DNA from 2 places in the Streptomyces sp. NPDC001770 genome. Region 2 is predicted to be linked to the other one. Evidence: riboswitches for the same ligand, from Rfam matches in the RefSeq annotation. Region 2 holds a riboswitch; the other holds the start of a gene.
The links. Region 2 has a riboswitch for S-adenosylmethionine ahead of ACWCSV_RS21810 (aminotransferase class V-fold PLP-dependent enzyme). Riboswitches for the same ligand answer to the same signal wherever they lie in the genome.
Positions count from the first base shown of each region.

Region 1: it holds a riboswitch for S-adenosylmethionine, as region 2 does, so the genes downstream of both, thrC (threonine synthase) here and ACWCSV_RS21810 (aminotransferase class V-fold PLP-dependent enzyme) in region 2, are expected to answer to the same signal.

Region 1 covers NZ_JBSFFN010000001.1:109,030-119,212, forward strand. Annotated here, with positions in the region: gene ACWCSV_RS00405 (alpha,alpha-trehalose-phosphate synthase (UDP-forming)) at 1-73, opposite strand, end outside; gene ACWCSV_RS00410 (glucosyl-3-phosphoglycerate synthase) at 178-1,152, opposite strand; SAM riboswitch class I at 1,307-1,434, shown strand; gene thrC (threonine synthase) at 1,453-2,745, shown strand; gene ACWCSV_RS00420 (MoaD/ThiS family protein) at 2,775-3,053, shown strand; gene ACWCSV_RS00425 (cold-shock protein) at 3,510-3,716, shown strand; gene groL (chaperonin GroEL) at 4,092-5,714, shown strand; gene ACWCSV_RS00435 (MarR family winged helix-turn-helix transcriptional regulator) at 5,909-6,433, opposite strand; gene ACWCSV_RS00440 (FAD-dependent monooxygenase) at 6,571-7,890, shown strand; gene ACWCSV_RS00445 (YciI family protein) at 8,149-8,559, shown strand; gene ACWCSV_RS00450 (RNA polymerase sigma factor) at 8,742-9,887, shown strand; gene ACWCSV_RS00455 (hypothetical protein) at 9,927-10,183, opposite strand, start outside.
Region 2 covers NZ_JBSFFN010000024.1:112,470-122,652, reverse strand. Annotated here, with positions in the region: gene ACWCSV_RS21810 (aminotransferase class V-fold PLP-dependent enzyme) at 87-1,496, opposite strand; SAM riboswitch class IV at 1,667-1,784, opposite strand; gene trpD (anthranilate phosphoribosyltransferase) at 1,894-2,958, opposite strand; gene qcrB (cytochrome bc1 complex cytochrome b subunit) at 3,086-4,711, opposite strand; gene qcrA (cytochrome bc1 complex Rieske iron-sulfur subunit) at 4,708-5,763, opposite strand; gene qcrC (cytochrome bc1 complex diheme cytochrome c subunit) at 5,760-6,569, opposite strand; gene ctaE (aa3-type cytochrome oxidase subunit III) at 6,627-7,247, opposite strand; gene ACWCSV_RS21780 (hypothetical protein) at 7,435-7,845, shown strand; gene ACWCSV_RS21775 (Ig-like domain-containing protein) at 7,902-9,167, opposite strand; gene ACWCSV_RS21770 (cytochrome c oxidase subunit 4) at 9,314-9,712, opposite strand; gene ctaD (aa3-type cytochrome oxidase subunit I) at 9,709-10,183, opposite strand, start outside.

The sequences.
Region 1 (10,183 bases), on a different contig from region 2:
CTTCGTTCAGCGTGTACGAAACGGGGCCGCGGTTGGACGCGACGAGAACCTGGGCGGCGTGCTCGGAGACCATGTAGCGGAACCTAGCCCGATACGTAACCCCCCAAACGTGTTCGAGGCCGGGCAGGGCCGGGCGGCGCGTCCCGCCACCGAACACGGCCCGGAGCCGGGGCCGGGTCAGGCGGCGCGTCTCGCCGTGTACTCGGGGATCTCCCGGACCGGCGGCCGTTCCTCGGTGTCCACCGCGTAGGTGCGTGGCCGGAAACCGTTCTCGTCGCGTTCGAACTGGGTGAGCACCGGGCGCACCAGGTGTCCTCGGGAGAGCCGCAGCTGCGCGGTCCGGTAGATCGCGGCGGCCATCCGTCCCAGCGCCTGCCCGTCCTGGTGGCGGTGGCGGCGGACCCCGACGTCCACCTGGGCCAGGGCGTCGAGCCCCACGGTGTGCAGCGCGTCCACCAGGAGTCCCAGCTCCACGCCGTACCCGACGGGGAACGCGAGCTGTTCCAGGAGTCGGCGGCGGACCGCGTACTCGCCGCCCAGTGGCTGGACGAAGCCGGCCAGTTTCGGCCAGTGCAGATTGAGCAGTGGGCGGGCGACCAGTTCGGTGACGCGGCCGCCCTGTGCGGGGGGACCGGCGGGGTCGTGGCCCTCCGCCGTCTCCAGCGGCCGGTCGTACATCGCCTTGACGAACTGGATGCCCGGGTCGGTGAGCAGCGGGCCGATGATGCCGGAGACGAAATCGGCGGAGAAGTCCTTGAGGTCGGCGTCGACGAAGCAGACGATCTCGCCGCTGGTCACGAAGAGCGACCGCCAGAGCACCTCGCCCTTGCCGGGGACGGCGGGTATCCGGGGGAGTATCTCGTCGCGGTGCACCACCCGGGCTCCGGCGGCGCGGGCGACGGCGGAGGTGGCGTCGGTGGAGCCGGAGTCGATCACCACGAGTTCGTCGACGAGCGGGACCTTCTCCATCAGCTCGCGCCGGATGGTCCGCACGATGGCACCGACCGTCGCCTCCTCGTTCAGCGCCGGCAGCACGACGCTCACGGAGGAGCCCCGCGGGTTCCGGTTCCTGGCGGCCAGGAGGCGGTCCAGCGGGCGGTCGGAGGCTGCCCAGGAACGGCGGTTCAGCCAGCTGTCGACCTCTTCCAGCACGGGCGATACTCCCTGTATGTGATCCATCTCGCGGTTCGGACGACTACCTCAACCGTCGGGTGCTTCGGTTACAGTCTTGAACAACGCTCACTGCCTTCGCATCTCGGGGTCGGAGGGCGGACAAACGCCTGGATCGCACGGTCCAGTGCCATAGCGCTCATCCAGAGGGACTGAGGGAACGGCCCGTTGAAGTCCCGGCAACCCTCCCGCCGGCCGCGAGGCCACGGTGGGGAAGGTGCCAATTCCGTCTTGCGGCGAAATGCGTCGCAAGGAAGATGAGGAGAAAGGGCCTCCGCCATCATGGCTGTTCAGACCGTTTCAGCGAGTTCCGGCACTTCCGTGGACCTCGGTCCCGCCACCGCGCTTTCCTGCCGCGAGTGCGGCGAACGCTTCGAACTCGGTCCCATTTTCGCCTGCGCGTCCTGTTTCGGGCCGCTCGAAGTGGCGTACGACCTGCCGAGCGGCTCCCCCGAAGAGCTGAAGAAGCGCATCGAGGCCGGCCCGAACAACATCTGGCGCTACGCGCCGCTGCTGCCGGTGCCCGCCGATGTCGCCGACAAGCCCAACATCAACCCCGGTTTCACCAAGCTGGTCAAGGCCGACAACCTCGCCCGTGAGCTGGGCGTCACCGGCGCCCTGTACGTCAAGGACGACTCCGGCAACCCGACGCACTCCTTCAAGGACCGCGTCGTCGCGATCGCCGTCGAGGCCGCCCGCGCCTTCGGTTTCACCACCCTCTCCTGCTCCTCCACCGGCAACCTCGCCGGCGCGGTCGGTGCCGCCGCCGCGCGGGCCGGCTTCCGCTCCTGCGTGTTCATCCCGCACGACCTGGAGGAGGGCAAGGTCGTCATGGCCGCGGTGTACGGCGGCGAACTCGTCGGCATCGACGGCAACTACGACGACGTGAACCGCTTCTGCTCCGAGCTCATCGGCGACCCGCTGGGTGAGGGCTGGGGCTTCGTCAACGTCAACCTCCGTCCGTACTACGGCGAGGGCTCGAAGACGCTCGCGTACGAGATCTGCGAGCAGCTCGGCTGGCAGCTCCCGGACCAGCTGGTCATCCCGATCGCGTCCGGCTCGCAGCTCACCAAGATCGACAAGGGGCTCCAGGAGCTGATCAAGCTCGGTCTCGTCGAGGACAAGCCGTACAAGATCTTCGGTGCCCAGGCCGAGGGCTGCTCCCCGGTCTCCACCGCCTTCAAGGCCGGCCACGACGTGGTCCGCCCGCAGAAGCCGAACACGATCGCCAAGTCGCTCGCGATCGGCAACCCGGCCGACGGCCCGTACGTCCTGGACATCGCCCGCCGCACCGGCGGTGCGGTGGAGGACGTCGACGACGAGCAGGTCGTCGACGCGATCAAGCTGCTCGCCCGCACCGAGGGCATCTTCGCGGAGACCGCCGGCGGCGTGACCGTCGGCGTGACGCGGAAGCTGATCGAGGCCGGCCTGCTCGACCCCTCCCTGACCACCGTCGTCCTGAACACCGGCGACGGCCTGAAGACCCTGGACGCCGTCTCCCCGACGACCGGCCTGACGGCGACCATCCGCCCGAGCCTGGACGCGTTCCGCGACGCGGGCCTCGCAGCCCACTGACCACCCGAGAACCGAGGAAGGCAATCCCCATGAGCGTCAAGGTCCGCATCCCCACCATCCTGCGCACGTACACCGGCGGCCAGGCCGAGGTCTCGGCCGAGGGCACCGTCCTCTCCGAGGTCATCGAGTCCCTGGAGAAGGACCACCCGGGCATCGCCGCGCGCGTCCTGGACGACCAGGGCAAGCTGCGCCGCTTCGTCAACGTGTACGTCAACGACGACGACGTCCGCTTCGAGGGCGGCCTCCAGGCGGCCACGCCGGACGGCGCCGGTGTCTCGATCATCCCCGCCGTCGCCGGCGGCTGCTGACCCGACGGCCGGTCCAGGACCCCGCCGGGCGGCGGGGTCCCCGACAGCCCTTCCGCAGCGAACCGTTGCCCCCTTCGCGTACGACGCGGAGGGGGCAATTCCGTAGGGTTGAGCGCGGTACAGTTGGGGAAGCCCCCTCCGCCGCCCGTATCGGGCGGGTGCGAGATCGCGCCGACGCGCGACAAGATGCAGCCAAAGTCCGGAAGCCCTCTGTGCCATAAGTGGCCTTTGTCTGGCCCGACTTGCCCAAAATTCTCAACAAATCCTCATGTTCGGGCGTTCCGCCGCGACCAGAATTCTCGTCCGATTGACCTGTTGCAGAGGGCAGTTGGGCAGATACATTCGGCCGCGGTCGACGCGTTCCGGCGCACGCACCCTCTCCTGTCGGAGGGTGAGTTCTGACCCGGGCCCGCGAAGTGCGGTCCTGTGCAGGGGCCAGAAATAGGGGAGTTAGGCATGGCTCAGGGCACCGTCAAGTGGTTCAACGCGGAGAAGGGGTACGGCTTCATCGCGGTCGACGGTGGTGCGGATGTTTTCGTCCACTACAGCGCGATCCAGATGGACGGGTACCGCACCCTCGAAGAGGGTCAGCGAGTTGAATTCGAGATCTCGCAGGGCCAGAAGGGGCCGCAGGCGGACATGGTCAAGCTCGCCGTGGGCTGAGATCGGACGCGGTCGGCAACGACACTTCTCACGCACGCAGGGCCCGTCCCCGTCAGGGGGACGGGCCCTGCGTGCGTTCGCGTTTCGCGGGCCAGGAAGGGCCTCTTGGGGCCCGGGAGCGGTCCGGAGGCCGCCTGCGGAGTGCCGCGGTTTGTCCGGAGCTTGTCCCCAGGACGAGGAGGACGCTTGCACTCGCAGGGGTCGAGTGCTAATCATTGGCGTTAGCACTCTCCAGGTGAGAGTGACAGAAACTTGGACCGGGCCGGTGAGGCCCGCAGGCGCGGCGGGGCAAGGAACCGCCGGGCACGCAGGCCGTCCGTCGCGGGCGCCTCTCGGTCCGGAGCAATCCACCCCTGTCCGGGAGGACCACTTCACATGGCCAAGATCATCGCGTTCGACGAGGAGGCACGGCGCGGTCTCGAGCGCGGGATGAACCAGCTCGCCGACGCCGTCAAGGTCACCCTCGGCCCCAAGGGCCGTAACGTCGTCCTCGAGAAGAAGTGGGGCGCGCCCACGATCACCAACGATGGTGTTTCCATCGCCAAGGAGATCGAGCTCGAGGACCCGTACGAGAAGATCGGTGCGGAGCTGGTCAAGGAGGTCGCCAAGAAGACGGACGACGTCGCCGGCGACGGTACGACCACCGCCACCGTTCTCGCCCAGGCGCTCGTCCGCGAGGGTCTGCGCAACGTCGCCGCCGGTGCCAACCCGATGGCCCTCAAGCGGGGCATCGAGAAGGCCGTCGAGGCCGTCTCCGCCGCTCTGCTGGAGCAGGCCAAGGACGTGGAGACCAAGGAGCAGATCGCTTCGACCGCCTCCATCTCCGCCGCCGACACCGAGATCGGCGCCAAGATCGCCGAGGCGATGGACAAGGTCGGCAAGGAAGGCGTCATCACCGTCGAGGAGTCCCAGACCTTCGGTCTGGAGCTGGAACTCACCGAGGGTATGCGCTTCGACAAGGGCTACATCTCGGCGTACTTCGCGACCGACATGGAGCGTATGGAGACGTCCTTCGACGACCCGTACATCCTCATCGTCAACTCGAAGATCTCCAACGTGAAGGACCTCCTTCCGCTGCTGGAGAAGGTCATGCAGTCGGGCAAGCCGCTGCTGATCATCGCCGAGGACGTCGAGGGCGAGGCCCTGTCGACCCTGGTCGTCAACAAGATCCGTGGCACCTTCAAGTCCGTCGCCGTCAAGGCCCCGGGCTTCGGTGACCGCCGCAAGGCCATGCTCGGTGACATCGCCATCCTCACCGGTGGCACCGTCATCTCCGAGGAGGTCGGCCTCAAGCTGGAGAACGCGGGTCTCGACCTGCTGGGCTCCGCGCGCAAGGTCGTCATCACCAAGGACGAGACGACGATCGTCGACGGCGCCGGTGAGAGCGACCAGGTCCAGGGTCGCGTCAACCAGATCCGTGCCGAGATCGAGAACTCCGACTCGGACTACGACCGCGAGAAGCTCCAGGAGCGTCTGGCGAAGCTGGCCGGCGGCGTGGCCGTCATCAAGGCCGGTGCCGCCACCGAGGTCGAGCTCAAGGAGCGCAAGCACCGCATCGAGGACGCGGTGCGCAACGCCAAGGCCGCCGTCGAGGAGGGCATCGTCGCCGGTGGTGGCGTGGCTCTGCTCCAGGCGTCCGCCGTCTTCGAGAAGCTCGACCTGACGGGCGACGAGGCCACCGGCGCCAACGCCGTCAAGCTCGCGCTCGAGGCCCCGCTCAAGCAGATCGCCGTCAACGGTGGTCTCGAGGGTGGCGTCGTCGTGGAGAAGGTCCGCAACCTGCCGATCGGTCACGGCCTCAACGCCGCGACCGGCGAGTACGTCGACATGATCGCCGAGGGCATTCTCGACCCGGCGAAGGTCACGCGCTCCGCTCTGCAGAACGCCGCCTCCATCGCCGCGCTCTTCCTCACCACCGAGGCCGTCATCGCCGACAAGCCCGAGAAGGCCGGCGCGGCCGCCCCGGGTGGCATGCCGGGCGGTGACATGGACTTCTGATCCCCTTCAGGGATCGGTGGTTCCACCCCCGCAGCGTCCAGCTGTGGCTTCGGCCCCCAGGATTCGTCCTGGGGGCCGAAGTGTTTCTCCGGGCGCCCTCGGCGAGGTCGGGCCGGGCGGTGGGCCTCGATGGTGTCCCGCCGGCAGGGGCTGCCCCGCGGCGACTCCAGTCCCGCGGGGCTCCCGGCGGGTGCCTACTCCGCGTCCAGCGCCGACAGGTGGCGGGTGAAGTCGTCCACGAGGCGCCCCAGCAGCCGCCCCAGCTCCCGCCGGTCCCGGTCGGGCCAGTCGGCGAGCGCTCCGCCGAACCAGCCGAGGATGGTCCGCATGTAGCGTTCGGCGCCCGCCGCGCCTTCCGGCGTCGGCTCGATGAGCCGGGCGCGCTGGTCGTCGGGGTCGGTGACACGGCGGACCAGGCCGCGCTTCTCCAGCCCGTTGACCTGCCGCGTGACGTGCGGCCCGACCACCTGCATGCGCGCCGCGATCTCGCCGATGCGCAGCGGGGTCCCGGCCATGTGCAGGGTGACCAGGACGGACATCGACGGCCGTTCCAGGGCGAGTCCGGCGGTCTCCATGGCGTGCTCGGGCAGCCGCCCCTTGTTGAGCGTGTTGCTGAGCTGAGCCATGCGCGGGAGCATCTCGGCCACGAGGTCGAACGCCGCGTCGGAACCGCCTTCGGGGTCGTCGCGGTCTGCCGCGTGCGGCTCCTGGGCGCTCATGCCACTCCTTTAAATACCTAAGTTAGGTATATGGTTGGGTCCGCGGCATCGCTTCACGGGCTTCTCGCGCCCGCCAAAAGGATACCTAAGTTACGTAGATGGTGAGAGTCTGCGTGCCTGTCGAGAGGGGACACCTCATGACCAGCACCTACGGTACGGAATCCGGTCGCGGTACGGCCGCCGGTACGGGCACCACCGCGCCCCGCACGCGCAGCGTCCTGATCTCCGGCGCCAGCATCGCGGGCCCCGCGCTGGCGTACTGGCTCCATCGGTACGGCTTCGCGGTCACGGTGGTCGAGAAGGCGGACGCGGTACGCGGCGGCGGCTACCCCATCGACATCCGGGGCACCGCCCTCCAGGTCGTGGAGCGGATGGGACTGCTGCCCCGGCTGTGGGACGCGCACGTGGACAGCCGGCAGGTGTCGTTCCTGGACCCGGACGGTTCGGTACGGGCCGCGCTCCGGCCGGAGACGATGACCGGCGGGGTGGACGGCCGGGACGTGGAGGTGCGCCGGGGCGATCTGGCCGACCTCCTGTACGGCCTCGTCCGCGAGGACGTCGAGTTCCTCTTCGGCGACTCGATCGCGACGCTGGACGACCGGGGCGACGGGCCCGAGGGGGGCGTGGACGTGGTGTTCCGCGGCGGAGCCCGGCGCACGTTCGACCTGGTCGTGGGGGCGGACGGCATCCACTCGCACACCCGGGGACTGGTGATGGGGCCCGAGGAGCGGTACCACCGCTCCCTCGGCCAGAGCTTCGCCGGCTTCACCCTGCCCAACGACTTCGGCCTCAGCCACGAGGGCGTCATCCGCAACACCCCGGGCAAGGGTGCGGTCCTGTACGCCGTGGAGGAGTCCGAGGACCTGCACGGCTTCCTGGTGTTCGCCTCCGACCTGGCGCCGAGGACCGTACCGGCGGCGGCGTTCCGCGACCCTGCCGCCCAGCGCGAGCTCGTCGCCGCCGTCTTCGCCGACGAGGGCTGGGAGGTTCCGCGCATGGTCGCCGCGATGCGCGAGGCGGACGACCTCTTCTTCGACGTGGCCGGGCAGATCCACCTGCCGTCCTGGTCCACGGGCCGGGTCGCGCTCGTCGGCGACGCCGCGTACGCCCCGTCGTTCTTCTCCGGGCAGGGATCGAGCATCGCGCTGATCGGTGCGTACGTCCTCGCCGGTGAGCTCGCCGTGCGGGAGGACCACACGGCCGCGTTCGCCGCGTACGAGAGCGGGCTGCGGGAGTTCGTGGAGGCCAACCAGGCCCTCGCGCACAGCGGACTCGCCGTCCTCGCGCCGCGTACGGCCGAGGCTCTCGAAGCGCGCAACAAGGCCCTGGCCGAGCCGACGTTCGCCTCCGGCGAGGAGGGGCGGAGCATCAACGCGGCGCTGGAGCTGCGCGACTACGCGGTGGGTGCCCGTGCCTGTGCCCGTGGTCGTGCGGGTGATCCGGTCGGCTCCGCCTGATCCGCCTGAGTCGCCTGATCCGTCTGATCGGGACGGCCGGAGCGTCGTACCCGCTGTCGGTGGAGTTCGTTGGACACGGGAAGAGCCGGGCACCACGCTGGGAAGGGCCGTGGGAGAGGCCCGGGCCAGGCTCCGGTCGGACTTGAGGAAGAAACTCTGCCCGGTGATGTCGAGAACCCGGGGCCGGCTCCGTCCCCGTAGTGAAAGCGACGAACGCGGCCGCGAGCGAACACGGTCGCCGCAGCGAGGAGAGACACCATGGCCAAGTACCTGATGCTCAAGCACTACCGCGGCGCCCCGGCACCGGCCAACGACGTGCCGATGGACAAGTGGACCCCGGAGGAGATCTCGGCCCACATCCAGTACATGAACGACTTCGCGGCCCGGCTGGAGAAGACCGGCGAGTACATCGACGGCCAGGCGCTCGCCCCCGAGGGAACGTGGGTCAGGTATGACGGTGAGGGCCGCCCGCCGGTCACCGACGGCCCGTTCGCCGAGACCAAGGACCTCATCGCGGGGTGGATGGTGATTGACGTCGACAGTTACGAGCGCGCCGTCGAGCTGGCCGGGGAGCTGTCGGCCGCCCCCGGCGCGGGCGGCGCGCCGATCCACGAGTGGCTGGAGCTGCGCCCCTTCATGGGCTCGCACCACCCCACCATCACGGAGTGACCTCACCGATGGGCGAGGCGGTGGACGAGGCGGCGAGCGGGGCGTCCGGCGGGGGGACCGGCGGCGCGTCCGGGACGACCGGTGGCGTGTCCGGGGCGACCGGGGCGACCGGGGCGACCGGCGGCGCGTCCTGGGCTACCGGCGGCGCGTCCGGGACGGCCGGCGGGGCGTCCGGCACGGCGTTGGACGAGGCTCTGCTCAGGAGCCTCACGCCGGGCGTGCTCGCCGTCCTCGTCCGCCGCGGAGCCGATTTCGCGGCGGCCGAGGACGCGGTGCAGGAAGCGCTGCTCCAGGCGGTACGCGTGTGGCCGGACGCCCCTCCGCGGGACGCGAAGGGCTGGCTGGTCACGGCTGCTTGGCGCAGGTTCCTCGACGCGACCCGGGCGGAGACCGCCCGCCGCCACCGCGAGGTCCGGGTGGAGGAGGAGCCCGTACCGGGGCCGGCGCCCGGGGTGGACGACACGCTCCAGCTCTACTTCCTCTGCGCCCACCCCTCGCTGACCCCGGCCTCGGCGGTCGCGCTGACCCTGCGCGCCGTCGGGGGGCTCACCACCCGGCAGATCGCCCGCGCCTATCTGGTGCCGGAAGCGACCATGGCGCAGCGCATCAGCCGGGCGAAGCGCACCGTCTCCGGCGTGCGGTTCGACCGGCCCGGCGACGTCGGCACCGTGCTGCGCGTCCTCTACCTGGTCTTCAACGAGGGCTACTCCGGCGATGTCGACCTCGCCGCCGAGGCCATCCGGCTGACCCGGCAGCTCGCCGCCCGCATCGACCATCCGGAGGTGTCCGGGCTGCTCGCGCTGATGCTGCTCCACCACGCCCGGCGAGCCGCGCGCACCGCCTCGGACGGCAGTCTGGTGCCGCTCGCCGAGCAGGACCGGGACCGGTGGGACACCGTGTCGATCGCCGAGGGCGTCGGGATTCTCCAGGCGGCCCTGGCCCGGGACCGGTTGGGCGAGTACCAGGCCCAGGCCGCCGTCGCGGCCCTGCATGCCGACGCGCCCACCGCCGCGGAGACCGACTGGCCGCAGATCGTCGAGTGGTACGACGAGTTGGCGCGCCTGACGGACAGCCCGGTCGTCCGGCTGAACCGTGCGGTCGCCGTCGGTGAGGCCGACGGCCCGCGCGCGGGATTGGCGGCACTCGCGGCGCTGGACGACTCGCTGCCCCGCCACACCGCCGTGGCGGCGTACCTCCACGAGCGCGACGGCGACCTCACGAAGGCGGCACGGCTGTACGCCGAGGCGGCTCACGGGGCCGCCGACCTCGCCGAGCGCGACCACCTGACGCGCCAGGCCGCCCGGCTCAACGCGCTTGTGGAGCGCTGACGTTGCCCGCCGGGTGGCCCTTCAGTGGCTGGTGGGACCTCAGCTCGTCCCGGTCGGCGGGGTGGCGCGGTTCTGGGTACCTCGCCGTCGGACGGTCACACCGGCGCGGCCCCGGGGGCGGTCCTGGCGGGGGATCAAGGCCGCGCGGACCTGGGACATGCGGCTGCGCACGTCGTCGTGGGGGACCGTTCCCGGTGGGCCCTCGATGGGTGCGAGGTCGCCCCGGCAGGGTCGGCAGAGACCGTCGAGCAGGGCGCCCTCGGGGCCGGGGGCCTTGCATTCACGGCATTCGGAGG
Region 2 (10,183 bases):
CCCCCCCCCCCGCGGCCCCCGGCCCCCCTCCGCCGGGGCCCGGCAACCCGCCCGTCCCCGGCCGAAGTGCTGCCGGGACGTCTCCGTCAGATCTGAGCGGTGCCCCGGTCGGGGACGCAACGGCCGCCCTCGGTGCGGTACTTCCACTGGGCGCCCTCGCTCACCAGCTCGGAGACGGCGCGGACGAAGCGGTCCACGTGCTCGTCCGGCGTACCGGCGCCGAAGCTGACGCGGATGGCGTTCAGGGAGCGTTCGCCCGGCTCGGCCTCCGGCGCGCCGCACTCGCCCGGGTCCTGCGGGTCGCTGCCGAGCAGGGTGCGGACCAGCGGGTGGGCGCAGAACAGGCCGTCGCGGACGCCGATGCCGTACTCGGCGGAGAGCGCGGCGGCGAAGTGGGAGCTGTTCCAGCCCTCCACCACGAAGGAGATGACGCCGACGCGCGGGGCGTCGTCGCCGAAGAGCGAGAGCACCTTGACCTGCGGCACCTCGGCGAGGCCCGCGCGGACCCGGGCGACCAGCCGCTGCTCGCGGGCGACCAGCTTGTCGAATCCGGCCTCGGTGAGGGCCTTGCAGGCGGAGGCGATGGAGTAGACGCCGATGACGTTGGGCGAACCGGCCTCGTGGCGGGCGGCGGTGGTGTGCCACTCCACGTCCACGCCGCCGTCGGCGCGCCGGGCGACCTTCTTCGAGGCGCCGCCGCCGGCCAGGTAGGGCTCGGAGTCCTGGAGCCAGTCGGCGCGGCCCGCGAGGACGCCGGAGCCGAAGGGGGCGTACAGCTTGTGGCCGGAGAAGGCGACCCAGTCGACGTCGAGTCCGGCGATGTCCACCGGGTGGTGCGGGGCGAGCTGGGCGGCGTCCAGGACGATGCGGGCGCCGTGCGCGTGGGCGGCGGCGGCCAGTTCCTTGACCGGCCACAGCTCGCCGGTGACGTTGGAGGCACCGGTGACGCAGACGAGGGCCGGGCCGTAGGGGTCGCGGTCGGCGAGCGCGTGCTCCAGGGTCTCGACGGCCTGCTCCGGGGTGCGCGGCGCGTTGAGGTAGGTGACCTTGGCGTCGCGCCAGGGCAGCAGCGAGGCGTGGTGCTCGGTCTCGTACACGAACACCTCGCAGTCGGCCGGGATCACGGCCGCCAGCAGGTTGAGGGAGTCGGTGGTCGAGCGGGTGAAGATCACCTGGTCGCCGGGGCGGCAGCCGAGGAACTCGGCGACGGTGGCGCGGCTGTTCTCGAAGAGGTCGGTGGAGAGCTGCGAGAGGTAGCCGGCGCCGCGGTGCACGCTGCCGTAGTACGGCGCGTAGGCGGCGACGTCGTCCCAGACCCGCTGAAGCGCCGGGGCGCTGGCCGCGTAGTCGAGGGCCGCGTAGGTGACTTCGCCCCCGGTGACGAGGGGGACGGTGACGTCCTTGCCGAGCACCGGCAGGGGCGCGCAGTCCGCGTCGGCGGAGGCAGCAGCGGCGGCGGACTCGGAGGTGTTGAGGGCAGCAGAAGACACGGACATGACGAACTCCCGTAATACGCAGGCGAATTCACCGAGCCGGCGGGTACGCGGCAGCACGGTGCAAAGGTGAAATGGGTGCGGAGAAGGGCGTTGCGCCCTATCGCATTCGCGTGCTCACAAGAGGCTCCCTAGGGACCAGGACCCCGGGGGCTGGCATCGAGATGCCGAGGGGCCCGCGCTTGCCGCAGACCTCGCTGCCTACGGCCTGGTCTTCACCCGGGGCACCCCGCCACGGACGGAGGGTTGCCGGACAGCGGGCCGGGGCCGTAGTCGCTGTCACTCATGACCTGCCAGCATCTTGCCACACGTGTCCGCGAACGCAAGGGCGCAGTCCGCGATACGGACTGCGCCCCTTCGTGCACGTACGGACGGAAACGCTCGGCCGACGCGGAAAAGCTCAGGCGTTGCTGGCCGCCACCCAGCGCTCCAGCGCGCGGTGCGCGGCTCCGGAGTCGATGGACTCGGCGGCGGCGGCGATCTTGGCGCCGATCTGCTCGGTGAGCGTGCCCTCGCCCGGGTCCAGCGCCACCAGCGCCGCCGCCGAGTTCAGCAGCACCGCCTCGCGCACGGCACCCTTCTCGCCGTCCAGCACCCGGCGGGCGACGTCCGCGTTGTACGAGGGGTCGGCGCCGCGCAGCGCCTCCACCGGCACCAGCTCCAGCCCCACGTGGCGCGGGTCGAAGGCCTCCTCGCGCACCTCGCCGTCCCGCACCACCCAGACCCGGGACGTCGCGGTGGTGGTCAGCTCGTCGAGCCCGTCGTCGCCGCGGAAGACGAGCGCGGAGTTGCCGCGCTCGGCGAGGACGCCGGCCACGATGGGCGCCATCCTGAGGTCGGCGACACCGACGGCCTGGGCGCGGACGTGGGCCGGGTTGGTGAGCGGGCCCAGGATGTTGAAGGTGGTCTGGGTGCCCAGTTCCTTGCGGGCCTTGGCCGCGTACCGCAGGGCCGGGTGGAACTTCACCGCGAAGCAGAAGGTGATGCCCGCCTCGGCGGCCACCTCGGCGACCCGCTGCGGGGTCAGTTCCAGGTTGACGCCCAGCTTCTCCAGGACGTCGGAGGCGCCGCTGGCCGACGAGGCGGAGCGGTTGCCGTGCTTGACGACCTTGGCCCCCGTCCCGGCGATCACGATCGCGGACATCGTGGAGATGTTGACCGTCTTCGCGAGGTCGCCGCCGGTGCCGACGATGTCGACCGAGGGTCCGGGCACCTCGATGGTGCGGGCGTGCGCGTACATCGCGCGCACCAGGCCGCTCACCTCGGCGACCGTCTCCCCCTTGGCCCGCAGCGCGATGGCGAAGCCCGCGATCTGCGCGTCGGTGGCGTCCCCGCTCATGATCCGGTCCATGGCCCAGGCGGTGTCGTCCGCGCCGAGGTCCTGGCCGCGCAGCAGGGGCGTCAGTACGCCGGACCAGGAACGGTCCGCCGCGCTGTCGCCGCCGTTCGGGGTCACAACGTTCATGGTCCGCTCCAAGAATTCCACAGCCGGAAAGGGGGGTGTCCGTCCACCCTATCGGGGCCCGGGAACGACGAAGAGCCCCGTCCGGCGAATGGACGGGGCTCCTCGCTGTGGCGATCAGTTCAGGCGATCAGTGGTGACCGTGGCCGCTGGTGATCTCCTTGTACTCCTCGACGGTGGGCTTGGCGATCTGGTTGTGCTCGCCGTAGTAGCCCTTGCTGAGCTTGGCGCGCAGCTTCGTGAGGGCCGAGACCTTGCGCTCGACACCGTTCTCGTCGACCGTGGGGCCGATCTCGAGCGGCGTGTACTGGTCGTGCGCGGTGAGGGTGTGCAGCTGACCCGGGCTGAGCGGCTCGTGGACCTCGACGAACTCACCGTGCGGCAGGCGCTTGATGAGCCCGGACTCGCGTCCGTGCAGCACCTTCTCCTTGTCGCGACGCTGGAGGCCGAGGCAGATCCGCTTGGTCGCGATGAACACGAGCACCGGGACCACGAAGAATCCGACCCGCACGAACCAGGTGATGGCGTTGATCGACAGGTGGAAGTGCGTGGCCCACAGGTCGTTGCCGCCACCGACGAGCAGGACGAAGTACCAGCTGATCCAGGCCACACCGAACGCGGTGCGGGTCGGCGCGTTGCGCGGCCGGTCCAGGATGTGGTGCTCGCGCTTGTCGCCGGTGACCCAGGACTCGATGAACGGGTACACCGCGATCGCGGCCAGCACCAGCGGGAAGATGACCAGCGGGATGAAGACGCCCAGGACGAGCGTGTGACCCCAGAGGTTGATCTCCCAGCCCGGCATGACACGGATCAGGCCTTCGGAGAAGCCCATGTACCAGTCCGGCTGCGCACCGGTGGACACCTGGTCCGGCCGGTACGGGCCGATGGCCCAGATCGGGTTGATCGAGGCGACCGCGGCGACGACCGAGATGACACCGAAGACCAGGAAGAAGAACCCTCCGGCCTTGGCCATGTAGACCGGCAGCAGCGGCATGCCCACGACGTTCTTGTTCGTACGGCCGGGGCCCGCGAACTGCGTGTGCTTGTGGTAGAAGACCAGGATCAGGTGGCCGACCAGCAGGCCCATCATGATGCCCGGGAGCAGCAGGATGTGGATCGAGTAGAACCGGGCCACGAAGTCGCCGCCGGGGAAGTTCCCGCCGAACAGGAAGTACGCGAGGTACGTGCCGACGATCGGCACGGACAGGATCGCGCCCTGCATGAAGCGGACACCGGTACCGGAGAGCAGGTCGTCCGGGAGCGAGTAACCGGTGAAGCCGGTGAACATGCCCAGGACGAACAGCAGGAACCCGAAGAGCCAGTTGATCTCACGCGGCTTGCGGAACGCGCCCGTGAAGAACACGCGCATCATGTGCACGAACATGCCGGCCAGGAAGATCAGCGCGGCCCAGTGGTGGATCTGCCGCACGAGCAGACCACCGCGGACGTCGAAGCTGATGTTCAGCGTCGACGAGTAGGCCTCGGACATCCGGATGCCCTGCATGGGCTCGTACGGGCCGTTGTACACGACCTCGTTCATGCTCGGGTGGAAGAACAGCGTCAGATACACACCCGTGAGGATGATGATGATGAAGCTGTAGAGGCAGACCTCGCCCAGCATGAAGGACCAGTGGTCCGGGAAGATCTTGCGCATGTTGGCCTTGGCCAGGCCGTAGATGCCCAGCCGGCCGTCCGCCCAGTCGGCGACCCGCTCACCTGCGGGTGCCTTGCGCGTGGTTTCCGTCGTAGTACTCATCCGCGCTCCCAGAAGGCAGGACCGACGGGCTCTTCGAAGTCACCGAGAGCTTCGAGGTCGCCCTCGCTGCTCACGCCGATCCGCAGCTGCGGAAGCGCGTGCCCGGCCGGACCGAAGATGACGCGGGCGCCGTCGGAGAGGTCGAAGGTGGACTGGTGGCACGGGCAGAGCACGTGGTGCGTCTGCTGCTCGTACAGGCTGATCGGGCAGCCGACGTGGGTGCAGATCTTGGAGAAGGCGACGATGCCCTCGTGCGCCCACTCGCGCTCGCGCTTGTCCTTGATGTCGTCCGGCTCGATGCGGATGATCATCAGGGCGGCCTTGGCGATCTGCGCCTGGAAGTCCTCGGCGTCCTCCTCCAGGCCCTCGGGCATGGCGAAGGTCAGCGAACCGACCACGATGTCCTCGGGTCGCAGAGGCTGCATCGTGTTCATGTTGATGAGCTTCTTGCCGTTGGCCCACAGGGTCGAGCGGAGCTTCTTCTCCGGCAGCGGACCCAGGTCGCGCAGCAACATCACGCCGGAGAGCGGCACCAGGGCCAGCGCGCCGAACATCGTGGTGCGGATCAGCTTGCGCCGGCCGATCACGGACTCCTCGGCACCGGCCTTGAAGTCGGCGAGTACCTGCGCCTTGACCTCGGGCGTGGCCTCGATCGCGTGACGCTCGGCGGGGACCTCGACGTCGGACATCAGGGTGCGCGCCCAGTGGACGGCACCCGCGCCGATGGCGAAGAGCGCCACGCCCAGGGTGAGACCCAGGGAGAAGTTCAGCGCGCTCACATGGCCGAACGGCCAGATGTAGACGATCTTGTCGACCGGGAAGATGACGTAGGAGGCGATGAACGCCACCGTCGCCAGCATGGACAGGATGAACAGGTACGCGACGACTCGCTCGGAGCGGTTCGCGGCACGTTCGTCGATGTCCTGGATGCGCGGCTTGTGGGCCGGCAGCCCCGGGTCGGCGAACGGGTCGCCCGTACCCACTACCGCGCCGTGCGCGGTGTCCTGCTCGGTGAGCAGGCTCTTCTCTGGATTCTCTTCTTGGCTACTCATGACTTCTTGGCCTTAGCGGTGTGGGCCGCGACCCAGACGGCGACGGCGATCAGGAGGCCCAGACCGAAGATCCATGCGAACAGGCCTTCGCTGACCGGACCGAGGCCACCGAGCGACAGGCCGCCCGGGCTCTCGCTGTTGTCACCGTTCACGGTCTTGATGTACGCGATGATGTCCTGCTTCTGCTGCTCGGGCATCGTCGTGTCGGGGAAGGAGGGCATGTTCTGCGGGCCGGTCTGCATGGCCTCGTAGATGTGCTTGGGGCTCGTGCCTTCCAGGCTCGGGGCGTACTTGCCGTTCGTCAGCGCGCCGCCCTCACCCGTGAAGTTGTGACACTGGGCGCAGTTGGTGCGGAACAGGTCACCACCCTTGGCGATGTCCGCACCGTCGGGGCTGACCTGCTTCTCGGTCGGCGTGATCGGACCGGCGCCGAGCGACGAGATGTACGCCGCGAGCTGGTCGATCTCGCCCTGCGAGTAGATGACCTTCTTCGCCGGGATCTGGGCACCCGGCTGCTGCGCGGGCATGCGGCCGGTGCCGACCTGGAAGTCGACGGCGGCGGAGCCGACGCCGACCAGCGAAGGCCCGTCGGAGGTGCCCTGACCACTGGTTCCGTGGCAGCTGGCGCAGCCGACGGTGTAGATCTTCTTGCCCTCCTCAATGGGGAGGGACTGGACGGATTCGTCTGCCTGCGCCTTGCCCGCAGGCGCAAACGCGGCGTACAGCCCCCCGGTAGCCGCCAGCGCGAGGAGTAGTACGACGACGGCCGCCAGTGGATGGCGTCGTCGTGCGGAGAGCTTTTTCACGGATTACCCCGGTGTCAGGATCTTCTGCGTCGATGATGGGTGGGTGCGAGCGCCCGGTTACTTGATCATGTAGATCGTCGCGAAGAGGCCGATCCACACGACATCGACGAAGTGCCAGTAGTAGGACACGACGATGGCTGCGGTCGCCTGTTCGTGGGTGAACCTCTTGGCTGCGTATGTTCTGCCGAGAACCAGCAGGAAGGCGATGAGACCGCCTGTCACGTGCATGCCGTGGAAGCCGGTGGTCAGGTAGAACACCGAGCCGTACGGGTCCGAGGACAGGGAGAGCCCGTCCGTCTTGACCAGCTCGGTGTACTCCACGACCTGGCCGCCGATGAAGATCGCACCCATGACGAACGTGATGATGAACCACGTCCGGAGCTTCTTCACGTCGCCCCGCTCCGCGGCGAAGACGCCGAGCTGGCAGGTGAGAGAGGAAAGCACCAGGATCGTGGTGTTCGTCGCGGAGAACGGGAAGTTCAGATGGTCGGCCATCTCCTTCCAGTGGTCCGGTCCCATCACCGATCGCAGGGTGAAGTACATCGCGAAGAGGGCCGCGAAGAACATCAGCTCGGAACTCAGCCAGATGATGGTTCCGACGCTGGTGAGGTTCGGCCGATTGACCGACGGGTGCGCGTGCCCGGTTTCTACTGTCGTTGCTGTCGCCACGACCGACATTATGTCGGTCGCTTATCCCGCCCTCACTCCCGGGGGTGCCGTTCGGTGTGTCAGAGGGGTGTGTCCTCCCCGAACGGCCCAGGGAATCGACGTCATTAGCGGTGCTGACGGGCTGTCGGCGGGAGTACGATCCGCGCATCGGTTCATGCCCCGAGAGCCCCGACGACACAGCTGTCACGGAGGAACAATGCAGGCGACCGCCACGGTCCTGGTCTACAGCGACGACGCCAACGTCCGCGAGCAGGTGACGCTCGCCACCGGGCGACGGCCCGCGGCCGACGTCCCCGAGGTGCGGTTCCTGGAGTGCGCGACGCTGCCCGCCGTGCTCTCCGCGCTGGACGCCGGCGGTGTCGACGTCTGCGTGCTGGACGGCGAGACGGCGCCCGTGGGCGGCATGGGCGTCTGCCGGCAGATCAAGGACGAGGTCTTCCACTGCCCGCCGGTGCTGCTGCTGATCGGGCGCCCGCAGGACGCCTGGCTGGCCACCTGGAGCCGCGCGGACGCCGCGGTGACCCTCCCGGTGGACCCGGTCGAGTTCGCGGACGCCCTGGCGGCCCTGGTGCGCGGGCGTCTCCAGGTGGCGGCCAAGGCCTCCTGAGGCCGCCCGCACACCAGGGCCGCACGGTCGTCCCGAGAGGCGGTGCACCCCCGGTGTCAGACCTGGGGGCGCAGTCGCGCCGCCAGAGCCGATGTCTGGGGGTGCGCTCCGGCGCCGGGCGTGGCGCTCAGCAGGGCGCTGCCCTTCTGCCAGGCCTCCCAGGAGACGTTCCAGTCCCCGAACCCGTTGTCGAAGGGGGTCATTGTCTCCCCTTCGCTGCCGACGACCTTGACGACGTCGCCCTCGCGCACGGTGTCGAAGAACCATTCGGCGTTCTCCGTGCTCATCCCGGTGCACCCATGGCTGACGTTGGCGCTGCCCTGGGACCCGACGGACCACGGCGCGGCGTGCACGTACTCGCCGCTCCATGTCACCCGGGTGGCCCAGTAGACCGGCAGGTCGTACGACTCAGAGGAGCCCTCCGCGATGCCGACGGTCTCGCCGCGCATCCGGACGAACGCCTCCTTCCCGAGCACGACCTTGACGCCGTTGCGGGTGGAGAAGCCGGGCTTCCCGGTGGTGACCGGAATGGTATTGATCACTTCTCCGTTGCGGAGCACGGTCATCTCGTGCTCGGAGGCGTCGGTGATGGCCTCGATCCGGTCGCCGATGCTGAGGTGCAGCGGCTTGACCTCGGCCCCGTACAGGGCGTTGGTCACCTTGATCCCCTTGAAGTTGCTGCTCACCTCGACGGCCGTGCCGGCGGGCCAGTAGTCCTGGGGACGGTAGTGCAGGATCTTGTCGTCCACCCAGTACCAGGAGCCGGTGACGGCGGGGGTGGAGCGGACCTTGAGGGCGCGTTCGACGGCGGCCCTGGCGGCCTTGTCGGTGACCGGAGCGCTGAGTTCCGCCGTAATGGGCTGTCCGACCCCGTACGTGCCCGCCTGCGGGCCGAAGGAGACGTTCAGGAGCTTCTTCGGGGAGGTGGTCTCGAAGGAGAGGGTACGGCGGCCGGGGGCGCCGTCCTCGTCCTCGGTGGTGACCTTCACCTCGTACCGCGCGCCGGCGGCGAGCGGGGCGGTGGAGTGCCAGCGTTTCCCGTCGGCGGCGAGTTCGCCGGCCAGACGGCGGCCGGTGCTGTCCGCGGCCGTCACATCGGTGATGCGTCCCTCGTCACCCTTGACGGTGACTTCCAGGGGCTTGTCGGGATCAGCCTTCCCGTTCGGGGCATGGCCGTTGAAGGAGACCTGGTCGGCCGCATCGAACGGCTTGGCCGAGAGCGGGTGGCCATCGGGCTCTCCACAGGCGGTCGCACCGGCGACCAGGGTCACGACCAGCAGGGAGCAACTCACTACGGAGCGGGTGCGCGGCGTGTCGTTCATGGACCCACGCTAAGAAGATTCATCCGATCCAGCGCGTTCTATGACTGCAAACGAGGGGCCCGGACCGCTCTTGCCGAGCAGTTCGGGCCCCTCGCGAGGTGTTACTGGTAATGCGGTGTCACCCGGGGGGTGTCACTGGGCGGGTGTCACTGGGTGCGGTTCTCACCGCGGTAGTACTCGAACACCCAGCCGAAGAGACCGATCAGGAGCATCGGGGCCGAGAAGTACGCCAGCCACCAGCCGAAGGCGATGCTCATGAAGAGCAGCGCGCCGCCGATCGCCAGGGAGAGCGGCTGCCAGCTGTGCGGGGAGAAGAACCCCACGTCGCCGGCCTCGTCGGCCACGTCGGCTTCCTTGTTGTCCTGGGCCATCTGGTCGACCCTGTTGGCCGTGAAGGCCAGGTAGAAGCCGATCATGATGGACAGCCCGAAGGCCAGGACGAGGGCGGTGGTGCCGACCGGCTCCTTCGACCACACGCCGTACGTGATGGCCATGATCAGGATGAAGACGCTCAGCCAGATGAACAGCTTGCCCTGGATCTTCACTTGCCTGCCTCCTTACCACCGGCGAGAACCTTGTCCTCGGAGTGGTGACCGAGCTGCTCCAGCGCGGCGATCTCCGGGTGGTGCAGGTCGAACGCCGGGGATTCGGAACGGATCCGCGGCAGGGTGATGAAGTTGTGGCGCGGGGGCGGGCACGAGGTGGCCCACTCCAGCGAACGGCCGTAGCCCCACGGGTCGTCGACCTCGATCTTCTTGCCGTACTTGGCGGTCTTCCACACGTTGTAGAAGAACGGCAGGATCGACAGGCCGAGGAGGAACGAGGAGATCGTCGAGATCGTGTTCAGCGCGGTGAAGCCGTCGGCCGCGAGGTAGTCCGCGTAGCGACGCGGCATGCCCTCGGCACCGAGCCAGTGCTGCACCAGGAACGTGCCGTGGAAGCCCACGAACAGGGTCCAGAACGTGATCTTGCCGAGCCGCTCGTCCAGCATCTTGCCGGTGAACTTCGGCCACCAG